DNA from 2 places in the Streptomyces sp. NPDC001828 genome. Region 2 is predicted to be linked to the other one. Evidence: riboswitches for the same ligand, from Rfam matches in the RefSeq annotation. Region 2 holds a riboswitch; the other holds the start of a gene.
The links. A riboswitch is a leader RNA that binds a small molecule or an ion and turns the genes downstream of it on or off. The one in region 2 is predicted to bind S-adenosylmethionine.
Positions count from the first base shown of each region.

Region 1 (7,274 bases), on a different contig from region 2:
TGCTGCCTGTTGTTTCTGGTCAGCCCGGTGTCCGGCCTGAACCCGGTGTACGGCACCGGCGACGCGATCCTGAGCGCCCAGAGCGACTACTTCGCGCGGTGGGGGGTCATCCCGGCGGAGCTGATGACGGGCCGCCCGCACGCCCTGCTCACGCCGCTCACCGCGCTGTTCGTGCACGGGGGCTGGCTGCATCTGCTCGGCAACATGCTGTTCCTGTACGTCTTCGGCGCGATGGCCGAGGAGCGGCTCGGGTGGGCCGAGTTCGCGCTGTTCTACCTGGTGGCCGGCTATGTGGCCCTGCTCGGCTACGCGGTCGCGCACGCCGGCTCGGAGCAGACGCTGGTAGGGGCGTCCGGGGCCATCTCGGCGGTCCTCGGCGCCTTCCTCTACCTCTTCCCCAAGGCCCGGGTGACCAGCGTCTTCCCGTTCCTGCTCTTCCTGCCGCTGCGCTTCCCGGCGTGGATCGTGCTCGTCTTCTGGTTCGCCCTGCAGTGGCTGGCGATCCGCGGCGCGTCGTCCGGGCCCGGGGTGGCCTACCTGGCCCATCTCGTGGGCTTCGGCGTCGGCTTCCTCTACGCGTGGGCCCGTTTCCACGGGGCGGATAGAGTGAAACGCCGAAAGCCCGTGAAGACCGCGGGTCCGGCCGCCACCGAGGGAGAAAGCCAGCCGTGATCACCGCGATCGTGCTCATCAAGACCAGCGTGGACCGGATTCCCGAGATCGCGGAGTCCATCGCGGCGCTCGACAGCGTCAGCGAGGTGTACTCGGTGACCGGTACGTACGATCTGATCGCGCTGGTCAGGGTGGCTCGCCACGATGACCTGGCGGACATCATCCCCGGCAGCATCAGCAAGATCCCCGGGGTGGAGGGGACGGATACGCACGTGGCGTTCCGCACGTACTCCCAACACGACCTCGAAGCGGCCTTCGCCATCGGCCTGGACTCGTAGCCCCCTCACCCTCGGAGGCCGTGTCCCCGCGCCCCCGGGGCTGCTCACGGGTGCGGACCGCGGGGGCCGTTCGCGCAGTTCCCCGCGCCCCTGTAGGTGTCCCCGAATACCTCGGTGGCGGCCCGCACCGGGGCATCCGTAGACCGTCATGGGGGCCCCGGCCCCCGGGAGGTGGGCCCGGGTTACACCGCCGGGACGCAGCGGCCGGCCTCCGTGCGGTACTGCCACTTCGCGCCGTCGGCCACCAGCTCCCGCACCGCCCGCACGAAGCGGTCCACGTGCTCGTCCGGCGTCCCCGCCCCGAAGCTGACCCGGATCGCGTTGAGGGACCGCTCGCCCGGCTCCGCCTCGGGCGCACCGCACTCGCCCGGGTCCTGCGGGTTGCTGCCGAGCAGGGTGCGCACCAGCGGGTGGGCGCAGAAGAGGCCGTCGCGCACCCCGATGCCGTACTCCGCCGACAGCGCCGCCGCGAAGTGCGAGCTGTTCCAGCCGTCGACGACGAAGGAGATGACGCCGACCCGGGGCGCGTCGTCGCCGAAGAGCGACAGCACCCGCACCGCCGGCACCTCCGCCAGGCCCTCGCGGACCTTCGCGATCAGGTGCCGCTCGCGCTCGACGAGCGAGTCGAAGCCCGCCTCGGTCAGCGCCTTGCAGGCGGAGGCGATGGAATAGACGCCGATGACGTTGGGCGACCCGGCCTCGTGACGGGCGGCCGTGGTGTGCCACTCGACGTCGACGCCCCCGTCGGAGCGCCGCGCGACCTTCTTGGAGGCGCCGCCACCCGCGAGGTACGGCTCGGACTCCTGGAGCCAGTCCGCGCGGCCGGCCAGGACGCCCGAGCCGAACGGCGCGTACAGCTTGTGCCCGGAGAAGGCGATCCAGTCGACGTCCAACTCCCGTACGGAGACGGGGTGATGGGGAGCGAGCTGAGCGGCGTCCAGCACGATCCGCGCGCCGTGGGCGTGCGCCGCCGCGGCGAGTTCCCGGACCGGCCACAGCTCGCCGGTGACGTTGGACGCGCCGGTGACGCACACGAGGGCGGGCCCGTAGGGGTCGCGGTCGGCGAGCGCGCGCTCCAGGGTCGCGACGGCCTGCTCCGGGGTGCGCGGCGCGTTCAGGTAGGTCACGCGGGCGTCGCGCCACGGCAGCAGCGAGGCGTGGTGCTCGGTCTCGAAGACGAAGACCTGGCAGTCGGCCGGCAGCGCCTGGGCGAGCAGGTTCAGCGAGTCCGTGGTGGAGCGGGTGAAGACGATCTGGTCGCCGGGGCGGCAGTCGAGGAACTCCGCCACCGTCGCCCGGCTGTTCTCGAAGAGGTCGGTGGAGAGCTGCGAGAGGTAGCCCGCCCCGCGGTGCACGCTCCCGTAGTAGGGGGCGTACGCGGCGACGTCGTCCCAGACCCGCTGGAGGGCGGGCGCGCTCGCCGCGTAGTCGAGGGCGGCGTACGTCACTTCGCCGCCGGTGACCAGCGGGACGGTGACGTCGCGGCCGAGCACCGGAAGCGGCGCGGCACAGCAGGGGTCGGCGGACTCGGCGGCGGCCTGGGCGGCGGTGACGGTGGCGGCGGGGCGTGCGGACATGGCGGTATCTCCCGGCAGGACAAGGCGAGTTGACTTCGGACCCCGGGTACGGCGGCGCGACCCTGCATCGAGCGAGAGGGGTCGACTGCCGTGCCGTGTACGGGTGTTGACCTCGAACACGCAGCCCGAAGAAGGGTGCGCGGAGGTGTGAAGAAGGGGCGGTACGCCCTATCGCATTCGCTTGCTCACGAGACTGCTCCCTTGAGGACCAGGACCCCAGGGCTGTGACATCGAAGATGTCCAGGGGTCCGCGCTTGCCGAAGGCCTTGCTGCCTACGACCTGGTCTTCACCCGGGGCACCCCGCCACGGACGGAGGGTTGCCGGACAGCGAGCCGGGGCCTAAATCGCTGTCACTCATGACCTTGAAGAGCATCCTGCCACACGTGTGGAGGTGCGCAAGGCACAGTCCGCGATCTGGACTGCGCCTTGCGTCACACCCGCGCGCGGGACGTCCCCGTGAAAGACGTGCCCGTGCAGAACACCCCGCACGGGCAGGGGTCAGGCGTTGCTGGCCTCGACCCAGCGCCGCAGGGCGCCCTGGGCCGCCCCGGAGTCGATCGCCTCGGCCGTGCGCGCCATCGCGGCGCCGATCTGCTCGGCGAGCGAGCCCTGCCCCGGTTCGAGGGCCACCAGGGCGGCCGCCGAGTTCAGCAGCACCGCGTCCCGCACCGGCCCCCGCTCCCCCGCGAGCAGCCGGCGGGCCACATCGGCGTTGTACGAGGAGTCCGCGCCGCGCAGTGCTTCGATGGGCACGATCTCGATGCCGACGTCACGCGGGTCGAAGGCCTCCTCGCGGACCTGGCCGTCGCGCACCACCCACACCCGCGAGGTGCCGGTGGTGGTGAGCTCGTCGAGGCCGTCGTCGCCGCGGAAGACCAGCGCGGAGGAGCCGCGCTCGGCGAACACGCCCGCCACGATCGGGGCCATCCGGGCGTCGGCGACACCGGCGGCGGTGGCCCGGACCTTGGCCGGGTTGGTCAGCGGGCCCAGGACGTTGAAGGTGGTGCGGATGCCGAGCTCCCTGCGCGCGGCGGCGACGTACCGCAGCGCGGGGTGGAACTTCACCGCGAAACAGAAGGTGATGCCGGCCTCCTCGACCACCTCCGCCACCCGCTTCGGCGTCAGCTCCAGGTTGACGCCCAGCTTCTCCAGGACGTCCGACGAGCCGCTCGCCGACGAGGCGGCCCGGTTGCCGTGCTTGACGACCTTGGTGCCGGTTCCGGCGACCACGATCGCCGCCATGGTGGAGATGTTGACGGTCTTGGCGCCGTCGCCGCCGGTGCCGACGATGTCGACGCTGGGGCCCGGCACCTCGATGAGGTTGGCGTGCGCGTACATGGCGCGTACCAGGCCGGTGATCTCCTGGACCGTCTCGCCCTTGGCGCGCAGGGCCACCATGAAGGCGGCGATCTGGGCGTCGGTGGCCTCGCCGCGCATGATCCGGTCCATCGCCCAGGCGGTCACGTCCGCGCTCTGGTCGGTGCCCCCGAGCAGCGCGTCCAGGACGCCCGGCCAGGAGTGGGCCGCCACGGTGTCGCCTCCGGTGGGGGTAACAGCGCTCATGCTCGCTCCTGGTGGTCAGGCTGGGGATATACCGCCCGTCAGCCTATCGACAGCGGGGGACGCATCCGTACGCGTGCCCGTAGTACGGACGGCGTGTGGGCGCGCGCGGATGCCAAAAGGCTCCGGCCCGGCCCCCGGTGAAGGGGCCGGGCCGGAGCCTCGGTTGTGGCGACCGACAGGTCAGGCGGGGATCAGTGGTGGCCGTGGCCGCTCGTGATCTCCTCGTACTCCTCGGCCGTCGGCTTGGGAATCTGGTTCCCCTCGCCGTAGTAGCCCTTGCTGAGCTTGGCGCGCAGCTTCTGGACCGGCGACACCTTGCGGGCGACACCGTTCTCGTCGACCGTCGGGCCGATCTCGGCCGGCTTGTACTGCTCGTGCGCGGTGAGCTTGTAGCGCGCACCGGCGTCGAGCGGCTCGTGGATCTCGATGAACTCGCCGTGCGGCAGCCGCTTGATGATGCCGGACTCGCGTCCGTGCAGCACCTTCTCGGCGTCGCGCCGCTGCAGACCCAGGCAGATCCGCTTGGTGGCGATGAACGCGAGGACCGGAGCGACGAAGAACGCGATCCGCACGAACCAGGTGATGACGTTGATCGAGAGGTGGAAGTGGGTCGCCCAGAGGTCGTTTCCACCACCGATGAGCAGCACCAGGTACCAGGTGATCCACGCGACACCGAACGCGGTACGCGTCGGCGCGTTGCGCGGCCGGTCCGCGATGTGGTGCTCGCGCTTGTCGCCGGTGATCCAGGACTCGATGAACGGGTACACCGCGATGGTCGCGAGGACCAGCGGGAAGATCACCAGCGGGATGAACACACCCAGGACGAGGGTGTGGCCCCACAGGTTGATCTCCCAGCCCGGCATCACACGGATGAGGCCTTCGGAGAAGCCCATGTACCAGTCGGGCTGGGCGCCGGTGGACACCTGGTCCGGCCGGTAGGGGCCGATCGCCCAGATCGGGTTGATCGAGGCGATCGCCGCGACGACCGCGATGACGCCGAAGACCAGGAAGAAGAAGCCGCCCGCCTTCGCCATGTACACCGGGAGCAGCGGCATGCCGACGACGTTCTTGTTCGTGCGTCCCGGACCCGCGAACTGGGTGTGCTTGTGGTAGAAGACCAGGATCAGGTGCGCCACCATCAGGCCGAGCATGATGCCGGGCAGCAGCAGGATGTGGACCGAGTAGAACCGGGCCACGAAGTCGCCGCCGGGGAACTCGCCGCCGAACAGGAAGAACGAGAGGTACGTGCCGACGATCGGCACGGACAGGATCGCGCCCTCCATGAAGCGGACACCGGTGCCGGAGAGCAGGTCGTCCGGGAGCGAGTAACCGGTGAAGCCGGTGAACATGCCCAGGACGAACAGCAGGAAGCCGAACAGCCAGTTGACCTCACGCGGCTTGCGGAACGCACCCGTGAAGAACACGCGCATCATGTGCACGAACATGCCGGCGAGGAAGATCAGCGCCGCCCAGTGGTGGATCTGCCGGATCAGCAGACCACCGCGCACGTCGAAGCTGATGTGCATGGTCGAGTTGAACGCCTCGGACATGTGCATGCCCTGCAGCGGCACGTACGAGCCGTCGTAGACGACCTCGTTCATGCTCGGGTGGAAGAACAGCGTCAGATACACACCCGTGAGGATGATGATGATGAAGCTGTACATGCAGATCTCGCCGAGCATGAAGGACCAGTGGTCCGGAAAGATCTTGCGCATGTTGGCCTTGGCCAGGGAGTAGATCCCGAGCCGGCCGTCCGCCCAGTCCGCGATCCGCTCACCGGCGGGCGCTTCGCGCCGTGCGTCTGTCGTGGTGCTCATCCGCGCTCCCAGAAGGCAGGACCGACGGGCTCATCGAAGTCGCCGAGCGCTTCGAGGTAACCCTCGTCATTCACGCCGATCCGCAGCTGCGGAAGCGGGTGACCGGCCGGGCCGAAGATGACGCGGGCGCCGTCGGAGAGGTCGAAGGTGGACTGGTGGCACGGGCAGAGCACGTGGTGCGTCTGCTGCTCGTACAGGGAGATCGGGCAGCCGACGTGGGTGCAGATCTTCGAGTAGGCGACGATGCCCTGGTGCGACCATTCGAGCTCGCGCTTGTCCTTGATGTCCTCCGGCTTGATCCGGACGAGCATCAGGGCGGCCTTGGCGATCTGCGTCTGGAAGTCCTCCGCGTCCTCCTCCAGGCCCTCGGGCTTGGCGAAGGTGAGCGAACCGACCAGCAGGTCCTCGGGACGCAGCGGCTCGTTGGTGTTCATGTTGATCAGGGCCTTGCCCTTGGACCACATGGTGTGCCGCAGCTTGCTCTCGGGCAGCGTGCCCAGGTCGCGCAGCAGCATCACACCGGAGAGCGGCACCATGGCCAGCGCACCGAACATGGTGTTGCGGATCAGCTTGCGCCGGCCGAAGCCGGACTCGGCCGCGCCCTGCTTGAAGTCGGCCAGGACCTGCGCCTTGACCTCCGGCGGGGCCGCGATCTCGTGCCGCTCGGCCGGCATCTCGACGTCCGACATCAGGGTGCGGGCCCAGTGGACCGCGCCCGCGCCGATGCAGAACAGCGCCACGCCCAGGGTCAGACCCAGAGCGAAGTTGAGGACGCTGACGTGCCCGAACGGGAAGATGAAGACGATCTTGTCGACCGGGAAGATCACGTACGAGGCGATGAAGCCGACCGTCGCGACCATGGACAGGAAGAACAGGAACGCGACCGCGCGCTCGGAGCGCTTGGCCGCCCGCTCGTCGATGTCCTGGATGCGCGGCTTGTGGGCCGGCAGTCCCGGGTCGGCGAACGGGTCGCCCGCGTGCTCTACCGCGCCGTGCGCGGGGGCCTGCGCTTCGGGCAGGCTCTCGGAATTCTCTTGGCTACTCATGACTTCTTGGCCTTAGCGGTGTGGGCCGCGACCCAGATGGCTACTGCGATGAGGGCACCCAGACCGAAGATCCAGCCGAACAGACCCTCGCTGACCGGGCCGAGCCCGCCGAGCTTGAGGCCACCGGGGCTCGCGGACTTGTCGCTGTTCACGGCGTGCAGGTACGCGATGATGTCCTGCTTCTGCTTCTGCGGCATCGTCGTGTCCGGGAAGGACGGCATGTTCTGCGGGCCGGTCTGCATGGCCTCGTAGATGTGCTTGGGGTCCACGTCCTCCAGGCTGGGGGCGAACTTGCCGTTCGTCAGGGCACCGCCCTCACC
Region 1 covers NZ_JBIATV010000002.1:913,262-920,535, reverse strand. The annotation lists gene ACFYZA_RS11085 (rhomboid family intramembrane serine protease) at 1-672, shown strand, start outside; gene ACFYZA_RS11080 (Lrp/AsnC family transcriptional regulator) at 669-950, shown strand; gene ACFYZA_RS11075 (aminotransferase class V-fold PLP-dependent enzyme) at 1,133-2,527, opposite strand; SAM riboswitch class IV at 2,773-2,890, opposite strand; gene trpD (anthranilate phosphoribosyltransferase) at 3,027-4,091, opposite strand; gene ACFYZA_RS11065 (cytochrome bc complex cytochrome b subunit) at 4,283-5,908, opposite strand; gene ACFYZA_RS11060 (Rieske 2Fe-2S domain-containing protein) at 5,905-6,954, opposite strand; gene ACFYZA_RS11055 (c-type cytochrome) at 6,951-7,274, opposite strand, start outside.
Region 1: another riboswitch for S-adenosylmethionine. It lies ahead of ACFYZA_RS11075 (aminotransferase class V-fold PLP-dependent enzyme); the one in region 2 lies ahead of ACFYZA_RS15710 (putative leader peptide).

Region 2 (7,274 bases):
GACAACACCCTCACCTTCCACGTCCGCGCCGTACCCGGCGGAGTGGTCAGCAACTCTCTGGTGTACCGCGCCGCCGTCGGCGACATCGTCCAACTCGGGCCGCCGCAGGGCGCCATGGCCCTGGGAGCCGCCGAGGACCGCGACCTGGTGTGCGTGGCCGGCGGCACCGGGCTCGCCCCCATCCGCGCCATCCTGGAACAGGCCGCGTACACCGGCATACGACGGTACGTCGACCTCTTCATAGGCGCCCGCACGGCGGACGAGCTGTACGGCCTCGACGACATGCTCCGCATGGCCCAGCGGCATCACTGGCTGTCGGTCCGCGCGGCCGTCTCCCACCAGCGCATCGTGGGCAGGGAAGGGACCCTGCCGCAGGTGCTGCGCGAATTCGGGCCCTGGGACCAGCACGAGGCGTTCCTCTGCGGGCCGCCCGACATGGTCGTCTCCGCCGCCCACAACCTCATGCGCGGTGGCGTCCCGCCGACCCGGATCCACCACGACCCGCTCGACGTTCCCGTCCTCAACACCCCCCTCGCCCCCACGCGCCACCCCGAGGAGAACCCAGCACCGTGACCAGCCCCCACTCCCTTCCCTCCCCGGGCGAACGTGCCCTCCAGGCCCACCTCGGCACCTCGGAGCGCGCGGACTCCTTCTACTCGCGCCAGGTGCACCCCGTGCTGACCCCGCCGATGCGGGAGTTCCTCGGGCGCCAGTCCATGGTGTTCCTCTCCACCGCCGACGCGCGCGGCCGCTGCGACTCCAGCTTCAGAGCCGGGCCACCGGGCTTCGTCACGGCCCTCGACGAGAGCACCCTGATCTACCCCGAATACCGGGGCAACGGCGTCATGGCCAGCGCCGGAAACATCGCGGAGAACCCCCATGTCGGGCTGCTGTTCATGGACTTCACCCATCACCACATAGGACTGCACGTCAACGGGACCGCCGGATTGCTGGCCCCCGCCGACCCGCGCATCGCCCACGCCCACATCCCCGTCGACGCCGCCCCCGGACGACAGCCCGAACTGTGGGTCCACATCACGGTGCACGAGGCCTACGTCCACTGCTCGAAACACATCCCGCACCTGGAGCCCGCCTCGCGCCCCCGGCGTGCCCAGGCAGAGCAACGCCCCAAGGACAGCGACTACTTCATCGCCCCGGCCCCCGTTCCGGACCTGCTGTCCGCGGGCGGCCAGAACAGCCACACGGCGTACGACCCCCGCGCGCGGCGATGACGCGCCCGTCGGCTCGCACGGGAACCCCGGAGCGTCCCCGGTCGTGCTCCTCATGGGACCCGCTGTCCCGGGCCGTCACCGCATTGGGCACACTTTGCTCTTTATGGTGCTTTACGAACTATCAGAGGATGGCTGACGCATGATCACGCTGACGAAGGAAACCGGGCCGGCGGACCTGAACGGGGTCACTCACCTCTCCCTCGGTGTGTCCTGGGACCCCACGGCCGGCAGCAGCGGCGGGGTGGTCGGTCTGCTCCGCCGCAAGACGGGTACCGACCTGGACCTGATCGCCATCGCCATGCAGGGCGGGGACCCGGTGCGGCTGGCCGGTCTCGACTCGTTGGACCCGATGGGCAACGGTTCCCTCGTGCACAGCGGTGACAACCAGACCGGTCGCGGAGACGGCGACGACGAGACCGTCACGGTCGAGTTCGCGCGCGTGCCCGCCAACATAACGTCGATCGTGTTCGTCGCCGCCGCCTTCAAGAAGGGCAGCTCGTTCCAGAAGGCCCGCAACATCAGCTTCAAGGTCTACGACGCGACCGGCGGCAGCGCGCAGCAGGTCGCCGACATCTGGCCCAGCCTCCTGACGCAGGACAACGGCTGCGCCGTGGCCAAGGCCACGCGGGACGGGGCCTCCTGGAAGCTCGAAGTGATCAATGTGACGGGCAAGATCAAGCAGGGCGACGAGCACGCGCTGATGCGTTTCGCCATCAGCAAGTAGCCCACCGGCGGGCGGCCCAGCAGGTGGCGCGCCGGTGAGCGGCCCGGCCCGGGTACCGAAGCAGTGCCCGGGCCCCGCGGATGTGTGCTGCCGGGGCCGGAAAGGGGCCCCGCTCCGGGTGACTCGTACGCGTCAGACGACTTCGTTGAGCCTGCCGTCGGCGACGTCGAAGACGAACCCGCGAATCGCGTCCTTGTGCAGGATGAACGGGTCGGCCTTGATGCGGGCGACGGACTGCCGGACATCGGTCGCGAGGTCGGTGAAGGCCTCCGCTGCCCAGGGCGGCCGGATTCCCGTCTGCTGTTGGACCTCGTCCTTGAAGCCGTCGTCGGTGAAGGTGAGCATCCCGCAGTCGGTGTGGTGGATGAGGATGATCTCGGTGGTGCCGAGCAGCCGCTGGCTGATGGCGAGGGAGCGGATCTCGTCCTGAGTCACGACGCCGCCCGCGTTGCGAATGACGTGGGCCTCACCTTCCCGCAGGCCGAGGAGGGCGTAGACGTTGAGCCGTGCGTCCATGCAGGCCAGGACGGCGAGGTGTTGGGCGGGCGGCAGGGGGAGCGGGCCGACGAAGGATTTCGCGTACAGGGCGTTGTTGGCCAACAGCTCATCGGTCACAGACATGTGTCCTCAGTTCTGGTGCGTCGTCCGGAGTGGGGTCCTGCGGCGCGCACGGCACGGCCACGAGCGGATCCGGCGCGTACGGGGTGCGCGAAGTGGCTCGGCGCGGGGCGCTCAGCGACAGAACAGGTCGTACAAGTAGACGCGGCGGGACGGCCAGAAGGCTTCCAGTGCGCGGGTGACGGCGGACACGCCTCCAGTGAACCCCTGTCGAACCCGGCTGACAAGGAGACACTTGTTCGGCCCGCTCGGGCGAGGAGTTGCACGGAGCAAGCCGAGGGAGAGCCGTTCATGACCACGTTCCCCACCGCGCGAAACGTCCGAACCACCCCGGAGGGCCTCGTGTGGGAGCCCGGCGAACGCTGGGTCCGCGGCCGCAAGGGCGAGGTCACCGTCGTCGACAGGAGGCACCCCGTCCTCGTGTGGGAGCCGGACGTGCCCGTCCCGCTGTACGCCTTCCCCCGCGACGAGGTCTGCCAGGACCTGCTCCGGCCGGCGAAGAACCCGCCGACGGGTACGCACACGGGCTCGCGGATCTTCTACGACCTCGTAGCCGATGGGGAGTTGAGCGAGAACGCGGCTTGGACGTTCCCCGCGGACGACCTCTCCGGTCACATCGCCTTCGAGTGGTTCAGCCGCGTCGGCCGCGGCCTCGACCGCTGGTACGAGGAGGAGGAAGAGATCTTCATCCACCCCCGCGACCCGCACAAGCGCGTGGACGCGCTGGCGAGCAGCAGGCATGTGACGGTCGAGATCGACGGCACGGTCGTGGCCGACACCCACCGCCCGGTGCTGCTCTTCGAGACCGGGCTTCCCACGCGCTACTACATCCCGCGCGAGGACGTCCGCCTGGACCTGTTCAAACCGACCGACCACAGCACCGGATGCCCGTACAAGGGCACCGCCGCGTACTGGTCGTGGAGCGGCGGGGCCGAGGTGCCGCCGAACGTCGTCTGGACGTACCCGCGCCCGCTGCCCGCCGTGGGCGCGATTCGGGACCTCCTCGCCTTCTACAACGAGGCCGTCGACATCACCGTGGACGGCGACCGCCTCGACCGGCCCACCACGGTGTTCAGCGCGCACACGGCGGCCGGCCGGACGCTCCCGAGGCCGCCGACGCCATCGGCGTCATGACCCGTCCGCCCCGACCGCGCCTCGTGCCGGATCGGGCACAGCCTTGAGCGCGTTCCGGAAGGCGGGCAGCTGGCCGAGCCGCCGTACGTAGTCCCCGAGCCGGGGGGACGCGCTCTCCAGCTCGGCCCGGTCGAGATGGACGAGCGCCACCCACAGGTCCACGTCCGAAGCCGTCAACTCCTCGCCCAGCGCATGAGGACGCCGCGCGAGGCGGCGGTCCAGCAAGGCCAGCGCCGCCCGCCGCGCCGAGGGAGGCGCGGCAGGAGTGACGACGCGGTCGAGGAGGGTGCGCAGGGCCTCGATGTCCCCGACCAGGTGCGGCGGCCGGAGGATGAGGGGCCCGGCGCTCTCACCGGCGAGGGGGCCCGCGAGGTCGCGGAGGATGTCGGGTGTGTGGTTGCTGACGATCCGTCCGCTCCAGCGGTCGCGCAGCGCGGGCGCCGTCAGGGGGCCGTCGTAGTGGTACCCGGTGGTCTCGTAGGCGCGGCGCAGCGCGGCGTAACCGTCGGGGGTCGCGGTGGGGGAGACCAGGAGCGTCGTGGCCACCGTGTCGCGCAGACCGAGCAGGTCGAGGGTGATCGCGATGCGCATCGAACGGGGACAACTCCCGCACAGGAAAAGGTCGTAGCGCCGTGGTGCGGGATAGAAGCCGCCGGCCGCGCCGGCGCCGATGCGGCTGCGGAAGCGCCGTGGGTGCGCGGCCGCCGCCACGGTCCGGGGGCGCGAGCCCTGAGCGGGCGCCGACGGCTGACAGCCGGTGGAGGCGGCCGTGCGGGAACTGCGGGAAACGGTCTCGGGCATGACTCTCCCTGGGAATGAGACGCCACTGCGGCCATGAGCGCACCAGCGGCTGGATGCGGGGCGGCTGCGCTGGTCGGGGACGGTCCGGATCGCGCGGACCGGTCCCGGATCAGTAGGCGCTGGAGACGCGCTGAAGATCGATGTGCAGGCGCCTGGTCAAGCCGCTCCTCGGCATGTCCACCCGCCTCATCCTCGGGGCTCGCGGGACGCGAGACCACGCTTGCCCCGCCGTGCAGGCGGGACCCGGTCGTCACCCGGGGCACCCCGTCGCGGTGGAAGGGTTGCCTGTCAGCGGGCCGGGGCCGATGACCACGGAGCGGGGCGGACCCGCCGGGTGGACGCTGACAATCGTGACCGTCCTCGCCAGTCTGGGCGGGCTTCGCGAAGCCGTCAAGAAGGCCGACAGGGGGTCTCAACTGGTGGCCCGTACATTGACATTCCCTTCGGCGCCTGCCTACCTTTCGCGAACGACGTGATGCCCTCGAAGTGCTGCGCTCGGACGCGGAGCAACGGGTCGGCGGACACAAACGGGCCCGGAGAAGTGACGGTGACAGTGATGCGCGCAGCTGATGGGACGGCCGCTCGGCCCCATCCCGGCCGCATCCCGCTGTGCACGGACCGCTGCGTCGACCTGCTGCGCGTCAGCAGCGCGCTGTGTACGGACATGGGCAGCGCCCCCAGCCGAGGCTGACCTTTCCTCGAATCCCTGACGCCGGCCGCTGTCGCGGTGCGGCTGCCCGCGCTTGACGACCCCCTCGCCCACGGACGTCCACACGTCACCGCCGGGGTACTCGCCGCGTCCCGGCACAGATCCCGTCGCGATCCCGATAACGGAGACCCGCACCGCCATGTCCACCAGCGTGTACCCCGCCCCGCCGTCGGGAGCCGACTCCCTCCTGACGGAACCTCATGTCCTGGACAACGCCGCCTGGGCAGCACTGACGGGCCCCCAGGCCCACTTCGCCGAGCGCCACGGCCGGGCCGCCCGTTTCCCCGCGGACGTCTCGCCCTTCACCGCACTGGAAGACCCCGACGACGTCCTCGCCTGGGACGACCTGGCCCTGCTCGTCGGACCCGATGCCGTCACTCCGGTCACGGCCGCCCTGACCGTGCCGGACGGCTGGCACATCGAGCAGAGCGGCGAAGGCGTCCAGATGGTGGCCACGGCGCTGCGCGACGAGCCCGCCCCCGACGCCGTGCGGCTGGGCCCCGCCGACGTACCCGAGATCCTCGAACTGATCGCCCTGACCAAGCCCGGCCCCTTCCTGCCCAGGACCGTGGAGCTCGGCACCTATCTGGGGCTCCGGGAGGGCGGACGGCTGATCGCGCTCGCCGGGGAGCGGCTGCGGCCGCCCGGCTGGACCGAGATCAGCGCCGTCTGCACCCACCCGGACCACCGCGGCCGGGGACTGGCGACCCGGCTCGTCCGCGCTGTCGCGAGGGGCATCAGGGAACGCGGCGAAACCCCGTTCCTCCACGCGGCCGCGAACAACACCAACGCCATCCGGCTCTACGAGTCGATCGGCTTCACCCTGCGCCGCCATACCCGGTTCACACTCGTCCGCACCCCGGGACGGCCGTCGGACCCGCGCCTCGACGACGGACAACATCGGCCCGAACTCCGGGAAGAAAAGGCGTAGTTGTGCTGTTGGACCTGCTGAAGGCCGTGCGGCGCCCAGCTGGGGCGCCGTCGGTGCGAGGCCGGCGAGGGGCCCGGGCACACCGGGGGGAAGGGGCGGTGAGCCAGGTGCGTACGTCGTCCCGCCGCCCTGCCTCCCCGAAGCCGGCCCCGCGTCGTCTGTACCTGTACTCCCGGCACCACATCGACCTGCTGCGCGTAGCCGGCGCGCTCTGTCGCCCCTGACGTTCCCTTGTGGCCGCGCCCTCGCACGGGCGGGCATCCTCGTACGGATCTTCAGGAAGGCGTCACTGCCGTGACCTCAACACCCTCTCCCCTCCACCTCGCCGTCGCCCTCGACGGCACCGGCTGGCATCCGGCGTCCTGGCGGGAGCCGGTTGCCCGGCCCGGGGAACTGCTCACCGCCGGGTACTGGGCCGACCTCGTGGCGGAGGCCGAGACCGGACTGCTCGACCTCGTGACCATCGAAGACGGTCTCGGACCGCAGTCGTCGCGGCTCACCGAGCCCGACGACCGTACGGACCAGGTGCGGGGCCGCCTGGACGCCGTCCTCATCGCCGCCCGCATCGCGCCACTGACCCGGCACATAGGTGTCGTCCCTACCGTGGTGACCACACACACCGAGCCGTTCCACATCTCCAAGGCGATCGCCACGCTCGACTACGTGAGTACGGGCCGGGCGGGCGTACGCGTGCAGATCGGACCGCGCCCCAACGAGGCGGCGCACTTCGGACGCCGGACCGTTCCGTCGCTGCCCGCCGGGGGCTACAACACCCCCGCTGGGCAGGAAGCGGTGCGCACGCACTTCGAAGAGGCGGCCGACTACGTGGAGGTGGTGCGCAGGCTCTGGGACAGCTGGGAGGACGACGCGGAGATCCGCGACGCGGCCACCGGGCGTTTCATCGACCGCGAGAAGCTGCACTACATCGACTTCGAGGGCGAGCACTTCAGTGTGAAGGGCCCATCGATCACCCCGCGTCCGCCGCAGGGGCAGCCCGTCGTCACCGCGCTCGCCCACGCGACCGTCCCGTACCGCCTCGTGGCCAGGGCCGCCGACATCGGTTACGTCACCCCGCACGACAGCGACCAGGCCCGCGCGATCGTGGCGGAGATCCGCGCCGAGCAG
Region 2 covers NZ_JBIATV010000004.1:313,963-321,236, forward strand. The annotation lists gene ACFYZA_RS15680 (globin domain-containing protein) at 1-573, shown strand, start outside; gene ACFYZA_RS15685 (pyridoxamine 5'-phosphate oxidase family protein) at 570-1,232, shown strand; gene ACFYZA_RS15690 (TerD family protein) at 1,372-1,956, shown strand; gene ACFYZA_RS15695 (beta-class carbonic anhydrase) at 2,089-2,577, opposite strand; gene ACFYZA_RS15700 (DUF427 domain-containing protein) at 2,866-3,708, shown strand; gene ACFYZA_RS15705 (glutathione S-transferase C-terminal domain-containing protein) at 3,703-4,509, opposite strand; gene ACFYZA_RS15710 (putative leader peptide) at 4,619-4,699, opposite strand; SAM riboswitch class IV at 4,721-4,865, opposite strand; gene ACFYZA_RS15715 (hypothetical protein) at 5,066-5,200, shown strand; gene ACFYZA_RS15720 (GNAT family N-acetyltransferase) at 5,358-6,149, shown strand; gene ACFYZA_RS15725 (LLM class flavin-dependent oxidoreductase) at 6,444-7,274, shown strand, end outside.